Regions from separate parts of the Streptomyces callyspongiae genome, predicted to be linked through region 2. Evidence: riboswitches for the same ligand, from Rfam matches in the RefSeq annotation. Region 2 holds a riboswitch; each other region holds the start of a gene.
What was found. Region 2 has a riboswitch for cobalamin ahead of ACL06G_RS11420 (energy-coupling factor ABC transporter permease). Riboswitches for the same ligand answer to the same signal wherever they lie in the genome.
Positions count from the first base shown of each region.

Region 1 (6,898 bases), 180 kb from region 2:
AGCGGATTGAGCCGCCACCCCAAGGCGAAGGCCAGGACCAGCCCCGACAAGATGATGCAGGCAAGCACGGTCAGTACCAGCTCTGCGGCGGCCTCCCCAACAAGCTCACGCAAGAATGAACCGATACGGCGAAGCGCACGATGGACGCGGCCTCGCTCCGCCGAGACGGTCATGTTTCCTCCCTCCCCGGTTGGCCCTAGATCCATCAGGACCTGGCCAGGGGACGCCCCGCTTTAGCGGGGTGGGGAATGGCTTCTGAGTCCTGCTCTGACCTCAACTGGGTGCACGGATCTGCACTGTTCACCTGATCCCACCTCTCTGCCGAATTAGACCAGCGTCTTGTGTATAGTTGCTGCATGGCCGTGACCAGGAAGGTTCGCCGATTCTCCGGCGGCGTGTATGACCTCGGGCTCCACGTGGTGTGGTGCCCGAAGTACCGCCGTCCAGTCCTTGACGGACGGGTCGCGGAACGCCTGGACGAACTGATCCGGCAGAAGGCCGACGAGCGGGGGTGGGAGATCGTGGCGCTCGAAGTCATGCCCGACCACGTCCACCTGTTCGTGAAGCACGACCCGAAGTCCTCAGCCTCATACGTCGCGAACCAGTTCAAGGGCTTCACCTCCCGCGTGCTGCGCGAGGAGTTCCCACACCTGAAGTCGCGGATGCCCACTCTGTGGTCGTCGTCGTACTTCGCGGCATCGGTCGGCGCGGTATCGGCGGCGACGGTCGAGAAGTACATCGACACGCAGTGGGAACGCCCGTGGAAGAAGCAGAAGGGGGACGGCTCGTGATCCGCGCGTACAAGTTCCTCCTCCGGCCCACGGCCCGCCAGGCGACCGCGCTGGGCGAGATGCTGCGGGACCACTGCTCCCTCTACAACGGCGCCCTCCAAGAGCGCCGGGACGCCTACCGGCACACCTCGAAGACCACCGTCCGCTACGGCGACCAGTCCGCGCAGCTCAAGGGCATTCGCAGGTTCGACCCCGAGCGGCAGGGCCGCTGGTCGTTCTCCTCCCAGCAGGCCACCCTGCGCCGCCTGGACAAGGCATTCCAGGCGTTCTTCCGCCGGGTCGAGGCCGGGCAGACCCCGGGCTACCCCAGGTTCAAGGGCGTCGGGCACTTCGACACCGTCACCTTCCCCAAGGACGGCGACGGCTGCCGGTGGGACTCCACCGCCCACGACCGGCAGATCCGCGTCCGCCTTCAAGGCGTCGGGCACGTCCGCGTGCACCAGCACCGGCCCGTACAGGGACGCGTCAAGACGGTCAGCGTGAAGCGCGAGGGAAGGCGCTGCTACGTCATCCTCGCCTGCGACAACGTGCCCGCCGAGCAACTGCCGCCCACCGGGGCGATCGTCGGTATCGACATGGGCGTCGCCCACTTCTTCACCACCTCGGACGGCGAACACGTCGCCAACCCGCGCTTCCTTCAACGGGGAAGTCCCGCCGGCGCAGCAGGAAATCGAGTGCGTGCCAGGTTTTGTTGATGTCGTGGCAGCGTGCCCGGGCCGTCTCGGGCCTGGTGTCGCACTCCGCTTCGAGCAGCGTGGTCACGAACTCCTCGGCCCAGTGTGGATCACGGAGCGCGTGGTCGAGTTCCGTGGGTGTCAGGCGGACGTACTCTCCGATCATGCTCATAGCTGCTGGAGCGTAGGAGGTGGCGCTGACATCCCGAGCGGAACGGCCCCGCTCCGCCGCTCGTCGTCCCGAGGCCGGACCGGCTAGTGTCGTCGGCGTCTCCCGTCCACGTCGATTCCTGCCCAGGTGAGCACCGCGCATGAAAGAAAAAGTAAGATTCCCGAGCGTCGTCGGCCCGGAACTGGCCGGAGTGATCGATCTGCCGAAGGGCAAGGTCCGGGGCTGGGGCCTCTTCGTGCACGGATTCACTCTCGGCAAGAACTCGCCGGCCGCCTCGCGCGTCAGCAAGCAGCTGGCCCGCGAGGGGATCGGCATGCTGCGCTTCGACAATCTCGGGATCGGAGACTCCGAGGGCGACTGGGGCGACGGGTCGTTCACCGTCAAGGTGCAGGACACCGTCCGTGCCGCGGCCTTCATGGCGGAGCGGGGGACTCCGGTGGATCTGCTGGTGGGGCATTCGTGGGGCGGCGCCGCCGCGATCGCCGCAGCGCGCGAGACGGCCGGTCTCCGCGCGCTGGCCACGATCGCGGCGCCCGTCGACCCCAGCCATGTCGAGCGGCAGTACGACTCGGTCCTGGACCGTGTCCTCAGCGAGGGCGCGCACGAGTGGTTCGTCGGCGGGAGGACCCTGGTTCTCAAGCGCGCCTTCGTCGAGGACGTCCGCCGGGCTCACCTCCGCGACCGGATCGGCGAGGTGAACCTTCCGCTCCTCATCGCGCATTCGCCCACCGACTCCACGGTCGACATCGCCAATGCCGGGGAGATCTTCCAGGAGGCGCGGCACCCGCGAAGCTTCATCTCGCTCGAAGGAGCGGACCATCTGTTGACCGCGCGGGGGCAGGCGCAGCGGGCCGCCCACATCATCAGCGCCTGGGCCGATCAGTACCTCGACGAGCCGCGGCCCCGGGAAGGGACCTCCCGGACGACGGAGGGTTCGGACCGCCAGGATCCTCCGTCGGAGACGTGATCGTGCACGGAGCACGTCCGGCACATGCGCCCGTCGAGCACGGCCGGCGTCCCGCTTCCTGCCCACGTCTCCGCCGGAGCCGCCTCCCGGGCCGGCCCGGAATGTGGAATCCGTCCTCCCGCTCCCGCTCGGGGCGACTAGTCTGAAGAGTGCAGCTGGTTCGCCCTGTCTGCCAGGCAGGCGCGTCGCAAGAGGGAACCCGGTGGAAATCCGGGACTGCCCCGCAGCGGTGAGCGGGAACGACCGCCGTCACACGCACTGGCCCCGAACGGGACCGGGAAGCGACGGCCAGTAGGAGTCCGCCCTTCCACAGGGCGAAGCGCCCGCGAGTCCGAAAACCTGCCCGCTGTCCGCGCGCGGCGACCGCGCGCGGTGGTTCCGGTGACCTCGAGGGCGGGTCGGCGTACGCACCGGGCGGAGCGGCTGAGGCACCACGGCCGCACCACCGGTCGGCTGCTCCTTCGCGCACGCTCCCGGTCCCGGGACCTCGACGACACGCTCGCGAAGGAGAGTTCCGTGACACCGAAGTCCGCAGCCGCGGCACCACAGGCCGTCGTGTACGGGTACCCGCGCCAGGGCCCGAACCGGGAACTGAAGAAAGCGATCGAAGGGTACTGGAAGGGCCGGACCACCGCAGAATCCCTGGCCCGGACGGCGGCCGGGCTGCGCGCACAGGTCTGGGGCAGTCTGGCGGAAGCCGGCATCCACGAGGTGCCGACCGGCGACTTCTCCCTCTATGATCACGTGCTGGACACCAGCGTCATGGTCGGTGCCGTCCCGGAACGGCACCGGAAAGCGGTGGAGGCCGACGCGCTGGACGGCTACTTCGCGATGGCCCGGGGCACGCAGGACGTCGCCCCGCTGGAGATGACCAAGTGGTTCGACACCAACTACCACTACCTGGTCCCGGAGCTCGGCCCGGACACCGAGTTCGCCGCCGACTCCACGCAGCAGGTCGCCGCACTGCGCGAAGCCCGGGCCCTCGGTCACCGCGCACGCCCCGTGCTCCTCGGGCCTGTCACGTACCTGCTGCTGGCCAAGCCCGCGTCCGGCGTCGCCCCCGGCTTCGAGCCGTTGACGCTGCTCGACCGGCTGCTGCCGGTCTACGCCGACGTCCTCGCCGACCTGCGCGCCGCCGGAGCGGAGTGGGTGCAGCTCGACGAACCCGCGCTGGTCGAGGAACGCTCCTCCGCCGAGCTGAACGCCGCCGCTCGCGCCTACCGCGACCTCGGCACCCTGGCAGACCGGCCGAAGCTGCTCGTCGCCAGTTACTTCGACCGGCTCGGTGAGGCGCTTCCCGTGCTGGCGAAAGCCCCGGTCGAGGGCCTGGGGCTGGACTTCACCCGAAGCGCGGGCGCCAATCTCAACGCCCTCGCCGCCGTCGGGGGTCTCCCGGGCAAGCGCCTGGTCGCCGGTGTGGTCGACGGCCGCAACGTGTGGGCCGACGACCTGGAGAGGTCACTGGCGACACTGGGCACGCTGCTGGGACTCGCCGACCGCGTCGATGTCGCCCCGTCCTGCTCTCTGCTGCACGTCCCGCTCGACACCGCCGCCGAGCGGGACATCGACCCGGAGATTCTGCGCTGGCTGGCCTTCGCCCGGCAGAAGACCGCCGAGGTCGTCACCCTCGCGAAGGGGCTCACGCAGGGCGCCGACGCGATCGCCGCCGACCTCGCCGGCCGCCGCTCCGACCTCGCCGCCCGGGCCCGCTCCGCACTGACCCGTGACGCTGCCGTCCGCGCCAGGGCGGCCGCGGTGACGGACGGGGACTGCCACCGCCCACAGCCCTACACGGACCGGAACGCGGCCCAACGCGCCCGGCTCGGCCTTCCGCTGCTGCCCGTGACCACCGTGGGCTCCTTCCCGCAGACGGACGAGCTGCGCGCGGCCCGCGCCGACCTGCGGGCCGGGCGGATCGATGCCGCGGCCTACGAGGAGCGGGTCGGGACGGAGATCCGCGACGTGATCGCCTTCCAGGAGGAGGCGGGGATCGATGTGCTCGTGCACGGTGAGCCCGAACGCAACGACATGGTGCAGTACTTCGCCGAGCAGCTCGACGGGTTCCTGGCCACGCGGCACGGCTGGGTGCAGTCCTACGGCACCCGCTGCGTCCGCCCGCCGATCCTCGCCGGGGACGTCTCCCGTGCCGAGCCGATGACCGTGGACTGGACCGCGTACGCCCAGTCCCTCACCGACCGTCCCGTCAAGGGCATGCTCACCGGGCCGGTGACCATGCTCGCCTGGTCGTTCGTGCGGGACGACCAGCCTCTCGCCGACACCGCCCGGCAGGTCGCGCTCGCCCTGCGGGACGAGGTGCGCGATCTGGAGGCCGCCGGCACCTCCGTGATCCAGGTCGACGAGCCGGCGCTGCGGGAGACCCTGCCGCTGCGGCCCGAGGATCGCCCGTCCTACCTGTCGTGGGCCACCAAGGCCTTCCGGTTGACCACCTCCGGTGTCGGCCCGGCGACACAGGTCCACACCCACATGTGCTACGCGGAGTTCGGCGACGTCATCCGGGCCATCGACGACCTCGACGCCGATGTCATCAGCCTGGAAGCGGCACGTTCCCGCATGAAGGTGGCGCGCGAACTCGCGGCGCACGGCTACCCGCGGGAGGCGGGTCCCGGTGTGTACGACATCCACGCGCCCCGCGTACCCGACGTGGCGGAAGTGGCGGAGTTGCTGCGCACCGGGCTCGAGGCCCTCCCCGCGGAGCGGCTCTGGGTGAACCCGGACTGCGGTCTGAAGACCCGTGGTTGGCCGGAGGTGCGGACGTCCTTGGAGAACCTGGTGGCAGCCGCGCGGAGGGTGCGCCGGGAGTCGGCGGCAGCCTGACCTTCTGCCGCGTGCCGAATGCCTGCTTGCCGGCGCTTTCACCGGCAAGCAGGCACCGCGCGCGGCGCGGTCGTTCCTCAGTCCTCCTCCCCGGGCGAGCGGGACGGTCGCCGCAGCAGTACGGCCAGCGACACGGCCGCGACCAGGACGGCGGCCACCAGCGCCACCGCACGGTCGGACACCGCGGCTCCCCAGCGCGAGATCCGCTGTTCGAGCGCGAACTCCCCCTCCACGCCCAGCGGGGAAGGCAGCGCGGAGGCGCCGTCGAAGACCAGGAACAGGGCCCCGAGCGCGACGAACATCAGTCCGCCGGCCAACGACGTGGTGTGCAGGATCAGTCGGCCGACGCGGATCTCCTTGCCGCGCAGCCGGCGCCGCCGCCCCACCTCGAACCGGTCCCAGAGCAGGGCCAGCAGGAACAGCGGCAGCGCCATGCCGAGGGCGTAGACGGCGAGCAGTACGCTCCCGTACCAGGGGTCGTGTCCGAGCGCGGCGACGGTGAGCACACCACCGAGAACGGGCCCTGCGCAGAACCCCGCGAGCCCGTAGACCGCGCCCAGGGCCAGCACCGAGGCGGCCGAACCGGCCGTCAGCCTGCTCGCGACCTGCCCCAGACGCCGCGACCCGAAGCCCAGGCCGAGGATCTGGGCGAGTCCGAGGGCGACGAGCGTCCACCCTCCGATCGTGACGAGTAGTTCGCGGTGGCCGTAGAACAACCGGCCGGCGTAGGCACCCGCGGCTCCGAGCGGCACCAGGGTCGTGCACAGCCCCGCCCAGAAGAGGACGGTGCGTCCGGCGAGGCGGGTCGTGGTGGTGAAGGAATAGGCGAAGAAGGCCGGGAGCAGCAGGGCGCTGCAGGGGCTGAGGAGGGTGAGGACGCCTCCGAGGAGCGCCACCAGGAGACCGGTGTCGCTCACCTTCCCGCCTCCCGGTCCTCCTGCCGGGCGCGCTCGGCCGCCTGCTCCACCGCCTTTTCGAAGGTCCGCGTCGGCTGGGCGCCGAGGATGGGCGTGTCGCCCACGAGGAAGGCGGGGGTGCTGCTGACGCCCAGGCGGTAGCCCTCCTCCCGGTCCCTTCCCAGGCTGCGGCGTGCTTCCCGGCTCGCCATGTCGCTGCGGAACTGCTCCAGGTCGGGCACGCCGGCGCGGCGGGCGAACTCCACCAGGCGGTCGTCGGCGAACTCGCCGGAGTTGCGTTCGCGCTCCGCGGCGTACAGCAGGTCGTGGAACTGCCGGAAGCGGTTCTGCCGGCCCGCCGCCCAGGCGGCGAGCGCGGCCTGTTCGGACTCCTTGCCGAACACGGGGAAGTTGCGCCACTCGATGCGCAGCACGCCCTTCCGGACGTACTTCTCCACGAGCCGGGGTTCGGTGCGGCGGGCGAAGCGTCCGCAGAAGGGGCACTGGAAGTCCGCGTACTCGATGAGGACGACCGGAGCGTCGGCCCGGCCGCGGGCCAGGGG
Region 1 covers NZ_JBJZOM010000009.1:31,849-38,746, forward strand. Annotated here, with positions in the region: gene ACL06G_RS10525 (lysine transporter LysE) at 1-173, opposite strand, end outside; gene tnpA (IS200/IS605 family transposase) at 357-791, shown strand; partial or broken gene ACL06G_RS10535 (RNA-guided endonuclease InsQ/TnpB family protein) at 788-1,480, shown strand; gene ACL06G_RS10540 (DUF1877 family protein) at 1,386-1,778, opposite strand; gene ACL06G_RS10545 (alpha/beta hydrolase family protein) at 1,777-2,604, shown strand; cobalamin riboswitch at 2,744-2,965, shown strand; gene metE (5-methyltetrahydropteroyltriglutamate--homocysteine S-methyltransferase) at 3,121-5,439, shown strand; gene ACL06G_RS10555 (cytochrome c biogenesis CcdA family protein) at 5,517-6,356, opposite strand; gene ACL06G_RS10560 (DsbA family protein) at 6,353-6,898, opposite strand, start outside.
Region 1: linked by a shared signal. The riboswitch ahead of metE (5-methyltetrahydropteroyltriglutamate--homocysteine S-methyltransferase) and the one ahead of ACL06G_RS11420 (energy-coupling factor ABC transporter permease) in region 2 are both predicted to bind cobalamin.

Region 2 (6,898 bases):
CCGGAGTCCGGCGAGAACCGTGAGCAACTGCTCCTGGCCGTGCGGATCGAGCCCCGCCGTGGGCTCGTCGAGGACCAGCAGCCCCGGCCGCATCGCCACCGCGCCCGCGAGCGCCGCCCGCTTGCGCTGACCGTAGGACAGCAGATGCGTCGGACGGTCCCGCAGCGCCGCGATGCCCAGGGCGTCCAGGGACTCGTCCACCCGGCGGCGGACCTCGTCCTCGGGCACTCCCAGGTTCAGCGGGCCGAACGAGACGTCCTGGGCCACCGACGCGGCGAAGAGCTGATCGTCGGGATCCTGCACCACCAGCTGGACGGCGGTCCGCAGCCGCGTCAGGCCCGCCCGGTCGTAGCGCACCGGCGCCCCCTCCAGCAGCAGCCGTCCCGAACCGCAGCGCAGCCCGCCGGAGAGCAGCCGGAGCAGCGTGGTCTTCCCGCTGCCGTTCCGCCCGAGCAGGGCGAGCGAACGCCCCCGCTGCACGGTGAAGTCCAGGTCCCGGATCACCCACGGACCGTCCTCGTAGCGGAAGCCCGCACCGTCGAGCGCGACCAGCGGTTCGGGGGACGGGTTCAAGGAAGCAGCCTTTCCAGGACGAGGGTGGCGACGATCAGCCCGATGAGCAGCAGTGCCGTACCTGCCAGGAAGGGGCGGGACGGCAGGACGGCGGGCACCAGCACCCGCAGCGTGCCGTCGTAGCCCCGCCCCGTCAGTCCCCGCTCGAGGCGCTGGGCGCGGTCGAAGGCGCGGACGAACGCGGTGGATGCCAGGCCGGCCAGTGAGCGCCACGCGGCCGCCCGGGTGGCATGGCCCAACCGGGCCGCCTGCGCCTCCCGCACACGTCGCACGGCATCCAGCAGCAGGAAGCTCATCCGGTACATCACCAGCGCCACGTCCACGACCGCGGGGGGCACTCCGGCACGCACCAGGCGCGGCACCACGTCGGCGACGGGAGTGGTGAACGCGAACAGCAGCAGCCCGAGCGAGGCCGCCGACGTGCGCAGCAGCAGTCCGACAGCCTGGACGGGACCCTCGGGCGCCCACGAGAGACCCCAGCCGGAGCCGTCACCCGCTCCTCCCAGCCGGAACAGCAACGGGACCGCTCCGGTCACGCAGAAACCGAGGGGTACCCGGAAGGCGCGCCACAGCCGGCGCCCCGCGACGCCGGCCGGGCCGAGCAGCACGGTCAGCGTCGCGGCGGCGACGAGCGCGGCGCCCGGCCACGGCGGCAGGGCGACGGCGAGCGCGGTCAGCCCCAGCCCCAGCGCGGCCTTCTCCAGCGGGTGACGCCCCCGCCAGCGGTTCTCGTGGGCTGCGGCGTCGATGGGCAGCACGAGCGGCTACGGGACGGGTCGGCCGTCGGCCTCGCCGGCCACCGGGGCCGGTGCCGCGGCCTCGGCGGCCGCCGCGCCCTGGCGGCGTCCCCGGCGCAGCCCGAAGTAGTAGGCCACCACACCCCCGCCGAGAGCGGCCTGCAGCGCGAACAAGCCCGACGCCACTTCGCCCGACGGTGGTTCGTACACCGGTGCGAACCACGGTTCGTAGGCGGGAGCGTTCTCCTCGATGGCGCCCTGCGCCCGGGCGTCGGCACCGCCGAAGGGTTCGTCCGCGCCGTCGCCGGCGCCGATGGCCAGCGGGACCACGGCCAGGCCGACCACCACGGCGATCAGCAGCAGATTGATGCGGGTTCCGCGCGTCACCGGGCCGCCTCCTGCGTCGAGGCCGCCCGGTTCTCCGCCGCTCGAGCGGGCCCCGGGGCGAGCCGGGTCAGCACTCCGAGGCGGCGCAGCTCGCCTCGGCTGGACTGGGTCAGCAACCGCATCACCAGCACGGTGAGCAGGCCCTCGCTGACGGCCAACGGGAGCTGTGTGACGGCGAAGATGCCGCCGAACTTGGCCAGTGCTCCGGCCACGCCGGTCACCGGGTCGGGGAAAGCGAGTGCGAGCTGCACGCTGGTGACGCAGTAGGTGCTGAGGTCGGCCAGGAAAGCGCCCGCGAAGACGGCAGCCATCAACGGAGCCCCGGTGCGGACCAGCAACCGGTAGGCCCCGTAGCCCGCCCAGGGCCCGACGACCGCCATCGAGAAGGCGTTGGCCCCCAGCGTGGTCAGTCCGCCGTGGGCGAGCAGCAGCGCCTGGAAGAGAAGGGTCAGCGTGCCGAGAACCGCCATGACCGGCGGCCGGAACAGGATCGCCCCCAGCCCCGTGCCGGTCGGGTGGGAGCAACTCCCGGTGACCGAAGGGATCTTGAGTGCGGACAGGACGAAGGTGAAGGCACCCGAGGCTCCCAGGAGAAGCGTGGAATCCGGGTGTTCGCGGACCTGACGGGTGAGAGTGCGGACGCCGTGCAGGACGAACGGGGCGGCGGCGGCGCTCCAGGCGACCGCATGCCACGGGGGCAAGTACCCCTCGGCAATATGCATGTGAGTGAGACCTCTCCAGCACCTCGTGGATGGACGACGCGCCTTGGCCGGTCTCCTGGCTCACGGGTCATGCCGCCGGGGGCTCCGCCTTCCCGGCCCGTGCGGCGTACCGCAGCGGTCCAGTGGCTTCCGTTGAGGAATGGAGCCCGACTTCCCGATCACAGTGGCGAGGGCCGCACCGGATTCGCACCGGCTTCCCGAACACCAAGGCAGTGCGACAGTAGCCCGCCGTCGGACCCCTCCACAACCGTGCCCCGTTCGGCGGCCGTTGCGGCGTCGTCCCACCCATCGGCTCCCGCCCAAGGGCACGGACCGGGTTCGCGCGGGAAACCGGCCGTGCACCCCCGGCGGAACCTCTGCGGCGCCTCCTGGCGCTCCGGGTCCGCTCTCTCCCGACGACTCATTCCTCGAGGCGCACCACCATCTTTCCGGTGTTCTCCCCCTTGAGCATGCCGAGGAAGGCGTCGAGAGCGTTGTCGATACCGTCGACCACGGTCTCCCGGTAGTGCAGCTTCCCGGAACGGATCCACTCCGAGACCTCGGAGACGAACTGCTGCTGCATCCCGTAGTGGTCGGCCACCAGCATGCCCTGCATGCGGATACGCTTGCCGATCAGCATGGCCAGGTTCCGCGGTGCAGTCGGCGGTTCGGTGGCGTTGTACTGCGCGATCATGCCGCACACCGTGATGCGGCCGTGCACGTTCATCTCGCCGAGCGCCGCCTCAAGGTGATCGCCGCCGACATTGTCGAAGTAGACGTCGATGCCCTGGGGCGCCGCTGCCCGCAGCTGCTCCGCGACGGGGGCCGACTTGTAGTTGAACGCCGCGTCGAAGCCGTACTCCTCCTGCAGCAGGCGGACCTTCTCGTCGGAGCCCGCGCTGCCGATGACGCGTGACGCTCCCTTGAGGCGTGCGATCTGCCCCACCTGGCTGCCCACCGCCCCGGCCGCGCCGGACACGAACACGGCGTCGCCCTCGGTGAGGGAAGCGACCTCGAGCAGTCCCGCGTACGCGGTGAGTCCGGGCATGCCGAGGACGCCGAGGTAGGCGCTGGCGGGGGCCAGTTCGGGCGAGACGGTCGTGGCCTGCCGGGCGTCCAGCGTGGCGTACTCCCGCCACCCCTTGCCGTGCAGGACGTGGTCGCCGGCGTTGAAGCCCTCCGCGCGGGACTCCACCACGATGCCGACGGCTCCGCCGTCCATCGGTTCCTCCAGGCGGAACGGCGGTACGTAGGAGCGCCGGTCGTCCATGCGGCCGCGCATGTAGGGATCGACCGACAGGTACTGGTTCCGCACGAGGATCTGGCCGTCCGCGGGTGCCTCGACCGGCACCTCGCGCAGCGCGAAGCCGTCCGGTGCCGGCCAGCCCTGGGGCCGCTTCGTCAGGTGCCACGCGCGACCGGCGGTCGGCAGGGTCATGGGATGCCTCCATGTGTTTCAGGTGATGAAACAAGCGTGCACATGGATATTTCAGGTTGTCAAGCAATGGGGTAGAGTGGTGCCATGACTTCCGGCTCCCGTCCCGCGCTGCCGCAGCCCGATCCCCTCACCCGGGAGGTCGTCGAACTGATCGGCGGGGTCGTGGCGCGCTATCACGCGGAGTATGAGCTGGCGGCCGCGGACCACGCGCTCACCGGTGCGCAGGCCCGGGTGCTCACCCTGCTCGCGCGGCAGCCCACGCCGATGCGGAAGATCGCCGACCAGCTCCGCTGCGAACCGTCGAACGTCACGGGCATCGTGGACCGTCTGGAGGCGCGCGGTCTGGTCGAGCGTCGCCCCGATCCGGCGGACCGCAGGGTGAAGGTGGCCGCGGCCACCGAAGCGGGGCGCGACACCGCAGGGAGCCTGCGAGGGTCCCTGGACTTCGCGCGGGAACCGCTGGCCGACCTCACGTCCCTGGAGCGCCGGGTGCTGCGGGACCTGCTGGCACGCATGCTCGGCGGCTCCGAGCCCGGAGACGACCGGGCGTGAACGGGTGGCAGGGGGCAGTGGGCGCATCCCCTCGGCGCCTCAGCGATCGGTGATGCGCGCGTGGGCGAGCCGCGCCAGTGCGCTCTGCCCCTTCCGGCTGGGGTGGAACCAGTCCCACCTGCTGAGTGACGCCGCAGTGAAGCGGAAGCGGTGCACGGCGCCGCCGTCCCAGCGGCAGCGCCGCTCGGCGGAGCAGACCTCCCGCAGTGCCGCGTTGTACGCCCGTACCCGCTCCGCCACGCGCTCGCGACGGGCCTCGGCAGCCGCTCCGGTCGCCCGCGGGGCGCGCAGCATCGAGGGGCAGACTCCCAGGGCCCAGACCCGCCGTGCCTGCGGCTGCTTCCTGCCCACCCGCCACAGGTGCTTCAGGTCGGGGATGCCCGCGACGTACGCCTGTGCCCGCGGGGCCTTCCGCCACAGGGAGCGCAGGGCGTCCGCGAAATCGGCCCGGAAGGCGGCGACCGGGGTCATGGACGTCGCGGAGGGCCGGCAGGCGTCGTTGGCGCCCACCAGGACGGTCACCAGGGCCGGGGAGCGTGCCGCGGCGCGTGCCATCTGCCCGGGCAGGTCGGCCATCGTGGCCCCCGGCTCGGCGTAGTTCCGGCTGTCGCGCGCCGGGTGGTCCAGCAGTCGGCGGGCGAGGCTGTCCACCGAGGGATCGGTCCCGGTGGCCCACGAGGCCCGCGGGCACACCGCGAGCGGTCCGCAGGCGTCGAAGCCGGCTGTGATGGAGTCGCCCACGGCAGCGAGCGAGTCCGGAGAGGTGTCCCACTCGGGGCTGGCGGCCGGAGACGGCGCCGGGGAGCCGGTCGCCCCGCTCGGCGCCGCCGCGGACGAAGCGGGGCGCTCGCCGGGGGCGGTCGCGCTGTTCTGGCACGCCGTCAGAGTGAATCCGCACGCTGTCGCCGTCAGCGCCAGCAGCGCCGTTCCCGCGCGTCGCCGCAGGGAGCCGGTGCCGTGTGCGCGGGTCGTCGGCATCGGGACACCTTCCCTTCGTGGCACCTGGGCAGACGGTACGTCACGCACCGCCCCCGCGGCGCGGTAGCTTTCTCCCATGGGGCCGGGATGCTGCGTACAGGTAACCGAACGCACATCACATCGCGTCATATTCTGTCCGATTCGGCATAGTATGCCCACGATGGTGTTTACTGTTCGTCACCTCGGGAGCTGGTAGCAAGTGACCGATGGTGCAGAATGTCAGGCGCTGGTCCGGTGTGTGACCAGCAGGTACTCGAGGCCGCTGGGGAAGGCGCACCTCGAACCGCACTGGAGGTCCCCGTGACGACACGTGGAGTTCTGTTCGTCCACTCCGCACCCCGCGCACTGTGCCCGCACGTCGAATGGGCCGTGTCGGGAGTGCTCGGTGCCCGCGTCACGCTGGACTGGATCAAACAGCCCGCGTCGCCCGGCACCTGGCGTGCCGAGTTCTCCTGGCAGGGGGAGTCCGGCACCGCCTCGAAGCTCGCCTCCGCCCTGCGCGGCTGGCACATGCTGCGGTACGAGGTGACCGCGGATCCCGGCGCGACCGCGGAGGGGGAGCGGTACAGCTCCACCCCCGAACTCGGCATCTTCCACGCCGTCACCGGCGTGCACGGCGACATTCTCATCCCCGAGGACCGCCTGCGGGCCGCGATGTCCCGCTCCTCCCGCGGCGAGAGCGACCTCGAGGCGGAGATCGCCCACCTTCTCGGCAAGCCCTGGGACGACGAACTGGAGCCGTTCCGGCACGCCGGTGAGGGCGCGCCCGTGCGCTGGCTCCACCAGGTCGTCTGAGGCGCTCGCGCCTGCGCACGAGAACCTCGGACGGACGACGAAGCGCCGTTCCGGCAGGCCCTCGGGCCCGCCGGAACGGCGCTTCCGCGCGGTGAGGCGGTGTCAGACGGTCCGCAGCGCCAGCACGATGTTGTGACCGCCGAAGCCGAAGGAGTCGTTGAGCGCCGCGATGCGGCCCTGCGGAAGCTCCCGTGCCTCGTCCCGGACCACATCGGCGTCCGCCTCGGGATCGAGGTTGTCGATGTTGATGCTGGGCGGTGCCACACGGTGGTGCAGCGCCAGCACCGTCGCCACCGTCTCGATCCCGCCCGCACCGCCGAGCAGATGGCCCGTCATGGACTTCGTCGCGGACAGCGCCATGTGGTCGACGTCGTCGGAGAAGACCTTGCGCAGCGCCTTGATCTCCGCGATGTCGCCCTGCGGAGTCGAGGTGGCGTGCGCATTGACGTGCATGATCTCGTCGGCGCGCAGGTCGTTCCGCTGCATGAGGTTCTGCAGCGCGTGCGCGATGCCGTTGCCGCTCGGCTCCGGCTGGGTGATGTGGTGGCTGTCCGCCGAGACGCCCTGCCCCACGATCTCCGCGTACACCCGCGCGCCGCGGCGGGCCGCGTGCTCGGCGGACTCCAGGACGACGACGCCCGCGCCCTCGCCCATGACGAAGCCGTTGCGGTGCTCGTCGTAGGGACGGGAGGCGCCCTGCGGATCGTCGTTGTTCTTCGACATCGCCATCATGTTGC
Region 2 covers NZ_JBJZOM010000009.1:212,131-219,028, reverse strand. Annotated here, with positions in the region: gene ACL06G_RS11435 (energy-coupling factor ABC transporter ATP-binding protein) at 1-573, opposite strand, end outside; gene cbiQ (cobalt ECF transporter T component CbiQ) at 570-1,331, opposite strand; gene ACL06G_RS11425 (energy-coupling factor ABC transporter substrate-binding protein) at 1,338-1,697, opposite strand; gene ACL06G_RS11420 (energy-coupling factor ABC transporter permease) at 1,694-2,419, opposite strand; cobalamin riboswitch at 2,448-2,643, opposite strand; gene ACL06G_RS11415 (NADP-dependent oxidoreductase) at 2,820-3,836, opposite strand; gene ACL06G_RS11410 (MarR family winged helix-turn-helix transcriptional regulator) at 3,921-4,388, shown strand; gene ACL06G_RS11405 (SGNH/GDSL hydrolase family protein) at 4,428-5,366, opposite strand; gene ACL06G_RS11400 (DUF3145 domain-containing protein) at 5,667-6,161, shown strand; gene fabF (beta-ketoacyl-ACP synthase II) at 6,264-6,898, opposite strand, start outside.

Region 3 (6,898 bases), on a different contig from region 2:
ACCGTGCTCCTTCACCAACTGCTGGCACAACGTGGACCACTCCACCTCATCCACGCCCAGCCCCGGCCGCATGGTCACCGGCCGCCGCCCATCCGGCGGCGTCTCCCGCAGCGACCGCATCAGGCCCGCGGCCGTCTCCAGCTCCGGCTGCACCGTCGCCCTCGCGAACGACTCACCCACGACCCATATGTCACTACCCACCACAGAACTCCCTTCCGTACGGTTCACGACAGTCTCCGGGTCACGCCGCGAACGGAGAGGCAGGTTTCGGCCGCCCCGACAGGCCCCCTTCTGCGATCGACACGCCCCCATCGGCCACGAGCGCATGCCCCGTCACCGCCGACGACGCCCCCGACGCGAGGAACACCGCCAACGGCGCCACCTCCTCGCACGACAACCAGCGGCCCTGCGGCACGTGCGACAACAGCCAGTCCGACACTCCCGCCGCCTGCATCGGCCCCGTCATGTCCGTTGCGACCCACCCGGGGCACAGCGCGTTCACCCGCACCCCGTCCGACGCCCACGCCACTGCCAGTGACCGCACCACCGAAATCTGTGCGGCCTTCGTCGCCGCGTACGACTCCATGCCCGGCGTGCCCATCACCCCCGCGACCGACGACATCACCACCGCCGACGCCCGCTGCGACTTCACCAGAAACGGATGCGCCGCCCGCAGCACCTCCACCGTGCCGTGCACGTTCACGTCGACCACGGGCCGCCAATCACCCGACCCGCTGTGCTCCAGCGGCACCACCCTGGACGTGCCCTGTTCGTCCACCGCGATGACGCCCGCGTTGTGCACCAGGACGTCCAGCCCGCCCAGACCTTCCACGGCCTCGGCCACCAGGCCGGCGCCCGCGCCCTCGTGCGAGAGGTCCGCCACGCACGGAACCGCCGAACCGCCGGCCGCGCGCACCGCTTTCACCGTGTCGTTCAGCGCCTCACCCGTGCGCGCCGACACCGCCACGTCCGCACCCGCATCCGCGAGCGCCACCGCCACGGCCTTCCCGATTCCGCGTGACGCCCCGGTCACCAGCGCCCGCGCACCATCCACTCGAAACACCACAGCAAACCCCTTCTCCGCCCGCGTCAGGCGAGCGTGTAACCGATTTCCATCGTGGTGGCGACGTGTCCGCCGCCCACTGCCTCGCACCGCGCCAGGCGGCGCCCGGACACCTCCTGCGACCGTGCCGACAACTCGATGCGCTCGCCCGCAGGCGGCAGGTGGTCGGCCGCCAGCCGCAGCGTGTGGAACACCCACCGCCCCTCCGGGTCGTCATGCGTCACGATCGCGTCCAGCAGCCGCACCAGCGCGCCGCCCGTGATCGCCACGGGCATTGCCGGGAACCCCTCGAAATGGCCCCGGCACGCCTCCGGACCCACCCGCACGGACCCGACCGCGTTCGTACCGGTGGCCTTCAGCCCTTCGACCTCCGGCAGCCGCGTATACGGATTGCCCCGGCGGCCCCGCTGCTCCGGCACCCGCTGCTCCGGCACGTCGAACATGCGCCGGAAGACCCGCTCCGACAGCACGTCGTACTCCACGTGCATCTCCAGCAGAGGCGTCCCATCCATGTGCAGCAGCTCCGTGTGGGCCCGCGCTCGCCGCTTCGACCCGAACTCCGCCCCGGCGCGCGCCCGCAGCCACCGCGCGTCCTCGTCACAGCCAGAATCGGGCACCACCGACCGACCCACGACTTCCCGCGCGAGGTAGTAGTGCCGGCCCCTCAGTGGGTGAGCCGTCGCCGCCGCGCACAGGCCCGCGATCGCCAAGTGCCGCCCCGCCTCCGACAGCCCGATCGGCGACACCTGCCGCCCCGGCGGACACTGCACCGGCACCGACGCCCGCACCAGCCCCGGGCCAGCCGACGTCACGTTCTCCAGCGCGTAGTAGGGCGCCGATACACCTATCCGCTCCAGCACATCCACCGGATCCACAACGGCACTCACGCCACGACCTCCTCGTCCCGGGCCCAGGTGAGGACCGTGCTGCCCCACGTGACACCCGCGCCGAAACCCACCAGCAGCAGTCGGCCCCCCGGCCGCACCCGGCCCGACGCGACCGCCCGCGTCAACGCGTACGGCAGCGACGCCGCGCCGATGTTGCCCACTTCGTCCCCCGTGACCACGACCTGCTCGTCACGGAACCCCGCGTCGGCCGCGGCCTTCCGCAGCAGCGCCGGATTCGGCTGATGCGTCACCACCAGGTCCACTCCGCTCCGCTGCAGCCCCGCACGCCGCAGTGCCTCACCGGCCGCCACGTCGAAGATGTCGAGGATGAAGTCCCGCACCGCGCGCCCGTCCATGTGCACCGTGTGCTCCAGGCCGGCCAGCGTGTCTTGGGACGCAGGTCGCCGTGACCCCCCGGCCGGAATCAATACATCTCCGGCCGCATTTCCGTCGGAACCCAGCCAGATCGGCTGGAAACCACCACTAGATGGGCCGAGCACTGTCGCAGCGGCCCCGTCCGCGAACAGCACCGACGTGGCCCGGTCGGACGGGTTGAGGAACCGTGAGTACACCTCCACACCCACGACCACCGCATACCGGGCCCCCTCCCGCCACACCGCGTCCGCCGCCAGATAGTCGTGCGCCACTCGCGCTCCGAACAGCCAACCCGTGCAGGCCGCGGCCACATCGAACGCCACCGCCCGCTCCGCCCCGAGCAACGCCTGTACCCGGCACGCCGTCGACGGGCCCAACTCGTCCGGCGTGGACGTCGCCAGCACCAGCAGCCCCACATCCTCAACGCTGATCCCGGCATCCTTCACAGCACGCCGAACCGCCTCGGCCGCCAGATCCGAGGCCGCTTCTCCCCCAGCCGCCTGGTGCCGCTCCCGCACTCCCGTGCGAGCCTCGATCCACGCCGCGCTCACCCCGCACCGCGCGGCCACTTCAGCATTCGACACCACCCGCTCTGGCACACAAGCCCCGGTCCCGACCACACCGATACCGCCTGCCGCGTCCACACCCAGCCCCTTTCACAGCTCTCGCCCGGGAACGACGCATCCACACAACCGCGGACCCAGACGCGGCGGCAGACCCCTCAGCCAGCAGAGTCGTTGAAACCGTTGAACCCGCGGACCAGGGCCGAATTCGCACCCCAGGCCCGCCCAAGTCGCCACGGCGACGGTCTCGAGGCCGCACAGTGCGGCGAGTGAAGCAGCCGCACCTCGATTGCCCCTGGGCGGCGAAACGCAACGGCCACCTCGGTCACTGAACGACCGCGACCGCCTCTGGCACCAAGACCCGCCCCGGAGTCCGCCGCCACACCGGAGACCACCTTGTGTCCTGCGACGGTCACTGACCGAGGCGCGACTCCCGTACCTGACCGTGCAACTCGTCCCGTATCACCTGAAACACGAGACCTCGCGTTGCCCCCGCACGGCACTCTGGTGAAGGCTGCGGAATCCTCTGGTGGATGTCGGGATGCTGCGGACCGAGCCAGGCGTATTCGACCCGGCGCTTCCACCCCACGGTCTCCCGTCTGGACGAGCACCTTGCCGACTCCGGACCGAAGGGCGCTGGCCCGCGCCCATGACCATCAGCTGCCCATATCAGACATGTACGACATCGCCGACCGGATGACATGCCCTCGAACGATGCGGTATACACCCCGGGTTCGGCGCGCCCTCCGGGGCGCACGGCACGGAATCGGCGATCAGGATCAGGCAACCGGGAGTTCGGCCATGGGCAGTACGGAAGGCTCGCAGAACGCGGAAGAAGGCGAGAGCACCGGGACCCGCTCCGTACCGGGCGCCGCGGAATCCGCACCCCCGGCGGACACGGCGGCCGACGCCGCGGAAGCGGACTCCCCGGACGGACGGACCGGCGGACAGGACGGAACGCAGGCCTCCGCTGCGGGCGGAACGGTTGCCGTGCTGTGGCGCGACCACCGGCCGAAGGTCCTCGCCGGGGCGGCCGCCCTGGTCGCCGCTGCCGCGGCCGGGACGGCGCTGACCGTCGGACTGTCGGACGATCAGGAACCCGCGGACGCCCCGTACTCCGTGGCGGTGACCTACCGGGTGACCGGCGACGGCCCCGCCACCATCAGCTGGAACGGCGGCGACCCCGACAAGCCCCGCCGGCAGCGGCAGTCCGTCGAACTGCCCTGGACCAAGAAACTCACCGTCCAGCCGGCCAGCGGTTCGGCCCGCGTCTCCCTCACCCTCGGGAAGGACGGCGGCACGGCCCAGTGCACCGTGGCCGTCGACGGGCAGCACCGTCAGCGCGCCACCGCCTTCGGCGACTTCGGCCGCGCCACGTGTGCCGCCGACGTCCCGGAGAAGAACGACGCCGGGAACTGACCCGTGCGGCAGCGGCCCCACGGACCGCGCGTGGGGCCGCTCACACTCTTCCGTCGCAGGTCGGGGACGAGTTGACGCCCGTTGGGGTGCGTGATGGACTTCCCGTGCCAAGCGGCGGCAGGAGAGGAAGCCGGTGAGAATCCGGCGCGGTCCCGCCACTGTCACCGGGGAGCGCTCCCCACCGCACGCCACGGCCCGCACGGGCTGGAAGGCACGGGGAGAGGCCGATCCGGGAGCCAGGAGACTCTCGTCGCCGGTCACGTCGAACCAGGGCGAGGACCCTGAGTGAGGACACCGCCATGCGTGGCTTCCGCGCCGCTCCCCCGGGCCTGTCGTGCCCGCCCCTCCCCCGTTCCTGCGAGGCGCCGCCGCACGTCGTCTGATGGCCCGCCCACGTGCGTACGCGTACGGGGTGACGCTCGGCTTCCTCGCCGATCGCGCACTGGGGGATCCCCGGCGCGGCCACCCCGTTGCCCTTTTCGGCCGTGCCGCCACCCGCGCGGAACGCCTGCTCTGGCAGGACAGCCGTGCCGCCGGAGCGGTGTGCACCGCCCTCTGCGTGGGAGGCCCGGCCCTCATGGCCGCTGCCCTCGACCGTGCGGCGCGGCGGGCCCGTTCGCCCCTGCCGCACCTCGCCCTCACCGCCGTCGCCGCCTGGGCCGCGCTCGGCGGGACCTCGCTGACGCGTGAAGCCCGCGCCGTCGGCGCGGCACTCGCGGCAGGGGACCTCCCGGCCGCACGCGCCGGGCTGCCGCACCTGTGCGGACGCGACTCGGACGCCCTGGACGCGGACGGCCTGGCCCGCGCGGTGCTGGAGTCCGTCGCGGAGAACACCTCGGACGCCGTCGTCGGCGCGCTGGTGTGGGGCGCCGCGGCGGGCGTTCCCGGACTGGTGGCGTTCCGCGCCGTGAACACGCTCGACGCCATGCACGGCCACCGGTCCCCGCGCTACCGCCGGTTCGGCTGGGCCGCCGCGCGGCTGGACGACGTCGCGGGGTGGCCGGGGGCCCGGCTCACCGCGGGTCTGGCCGCCCTGGCGGGGCCGGACCCGCGCGGGGCGCTGCGGGCCTGGCGCCGGGACGCCTTCCGGCATCCCAGTCCCAACGCCGGGCCTGTCGAGGCGGCGTTCGCCGGGGCGTTGGGTGTGCGGCTGGGCGGAACCCTCGCCTACGGCGGCAGGGTCGAGCACCGTCCGGTGCTCAACGCTTCCGGTGCGCGCGCGACCGCATGCGACATCGAGCGGGCCTCGGGCCTGTCGCGGCGCGTCGGGTTGCTGACACTGGTGGCGACGACAGGTGTGCGGGCAGCGGTGTCCGCGAGCAGGAGGAGGCGGAAGCGGTGAGCGGACTGCTGGTGGCGGGCACCACCTCGGACGCGGGGAAGAGCGTGGTGACGGCGGGCATCTGCCGGTGGCTGACCCGCAAGGGCCTGTCGGTGGCGCCCTTCAAGGCGCAGAACATGTCGCTCAACTCCTACGTGACCCGCGAGGGGGCGGAGATCGGCCGTGCCCAGGCCATGCAGGCCGCCGCGGCGCGAGTCGAGCCGAGTGCGCACATGAACCCGGTGCTGCTGAAACCGGGAGGTGACCGCAGCAGCCAGGTCGTCCTCATGGGGCGGCCCGTCGGCGAACTCAGCGCTCGCGGCTACCACGAGGACCGGCAGCGGACGCTGCTGACGACGGTCACGGACTGCCTGCGGGAACTGCGGGCGACGCACGACGCCGTGATCTGCGAGGGCGCCGGCAGTCCGGCGGAGATCAATCTGCGGCGCAACGACATCGTCAACATGGGCCTGGCCCGGTCCGCCCGGCTGCCGGTGGTGGTGGTCGGCGACATCGACCGCGGTGGAGTGTTCGCCTCGTTCTTCGGCACCACCGCGCTGCTGTCCGAGGAGGACCAGGCGCTGGTGTCCGGCTATCTGGTGAACAAGTTCCGCGGCGACGTCTCCTTGCTGGAGCCCGGGCTGCGGAGCCTGTACGCGCTGACGGGACGGCCCTCGCTGGGGGTGCTGCCGTACCGGCACGGCCTCGGTATCGACGAGGAGGACGGGCTGCGGGTCTCGCTGCGCGGCACGGTGCGGGAGACGGCCTCGGCGCCGCCGCACGGAGCCGACGTGCTGCGGGTGGCGGTGCTGCCGGTGCCGCTGATGTCGAACTTCACGGACGTGGACGCCCTCGCCGCCGAGCCGGGCGTGGTGGTCCGCTTCAGCGACCGTCCCGAGGAGCTGGCCGACGCCGACCTGGTGGTGGTGCCGGGAACGCGCGGCACCGTGCGGGCCCTGGCGTGGCTGCGGGCCCGCGGGCTCGCGGACGCGCTGGCACGGCGGGCGGCCGAGGGCCGTCCCGTGCTGGGCATCTGCGGCGGGTACCAGCTGCTCGGCACCCGCATCGAGGACGACGTCGAGTCCCGCGTAGGAGTCGTCGACGGGCTCGGTCTGCTCCCGGTCCGGGTGCGGTTCGCCGCGGAGAAGACCCTGGCCCGGCCGTCCGGCCGCGCATTGGGCGAAGCCGTCGAGGGCTACGAGATCCACCACGGCGTCGCGCAGGTCGACGGCGGCGACGCCTTCGTCACCGACTCCGCCGGCGTCCCGCT
Region 3 covers NZ_JBJZOM010000022.1:29,984-36,881, forward strand. Annotated here, with positions in the region: gene ACL06G_RS19340 (AfsA-related hotdog domain-containing protein) at 1-201, opposite strand, end outside; gene ACL06G_RS19345 (SDR family NAD(P)-dependent oxidoreductase) at 242-1,066, opposite strand; gene ACL06G_RS19350 (hypothetical protein) at 1,090-1,950, opposite strand; gene ACL06G_RS19355 (3-oxoacyl-ACP synthase III family protein) at 1,947-2,969, opposite strand; gene ACL06G_RS19360 (hypothetical protein) at 3,690-4,307, shown strand; cobalamin riboswitch at 4,405-4,574, shown strand; gene ACL06G_RS19365 (cobalamin biosynthesis protein) at 4,690-5,649, shown strand; gene ACL06G_RS19370 (cobyric acid synthase) at 5,646-6,898, shown strand, end outside.
Region 3: linked by a shared signal. The riboswitch ahead of ACL06G_RS19365 (cobalamin biosynthesis protein) and the one ahead of ACL06G_RS11420 (energy-coupling factor ABC transporter permease) in region 2 are both predicted to bind cobalamin.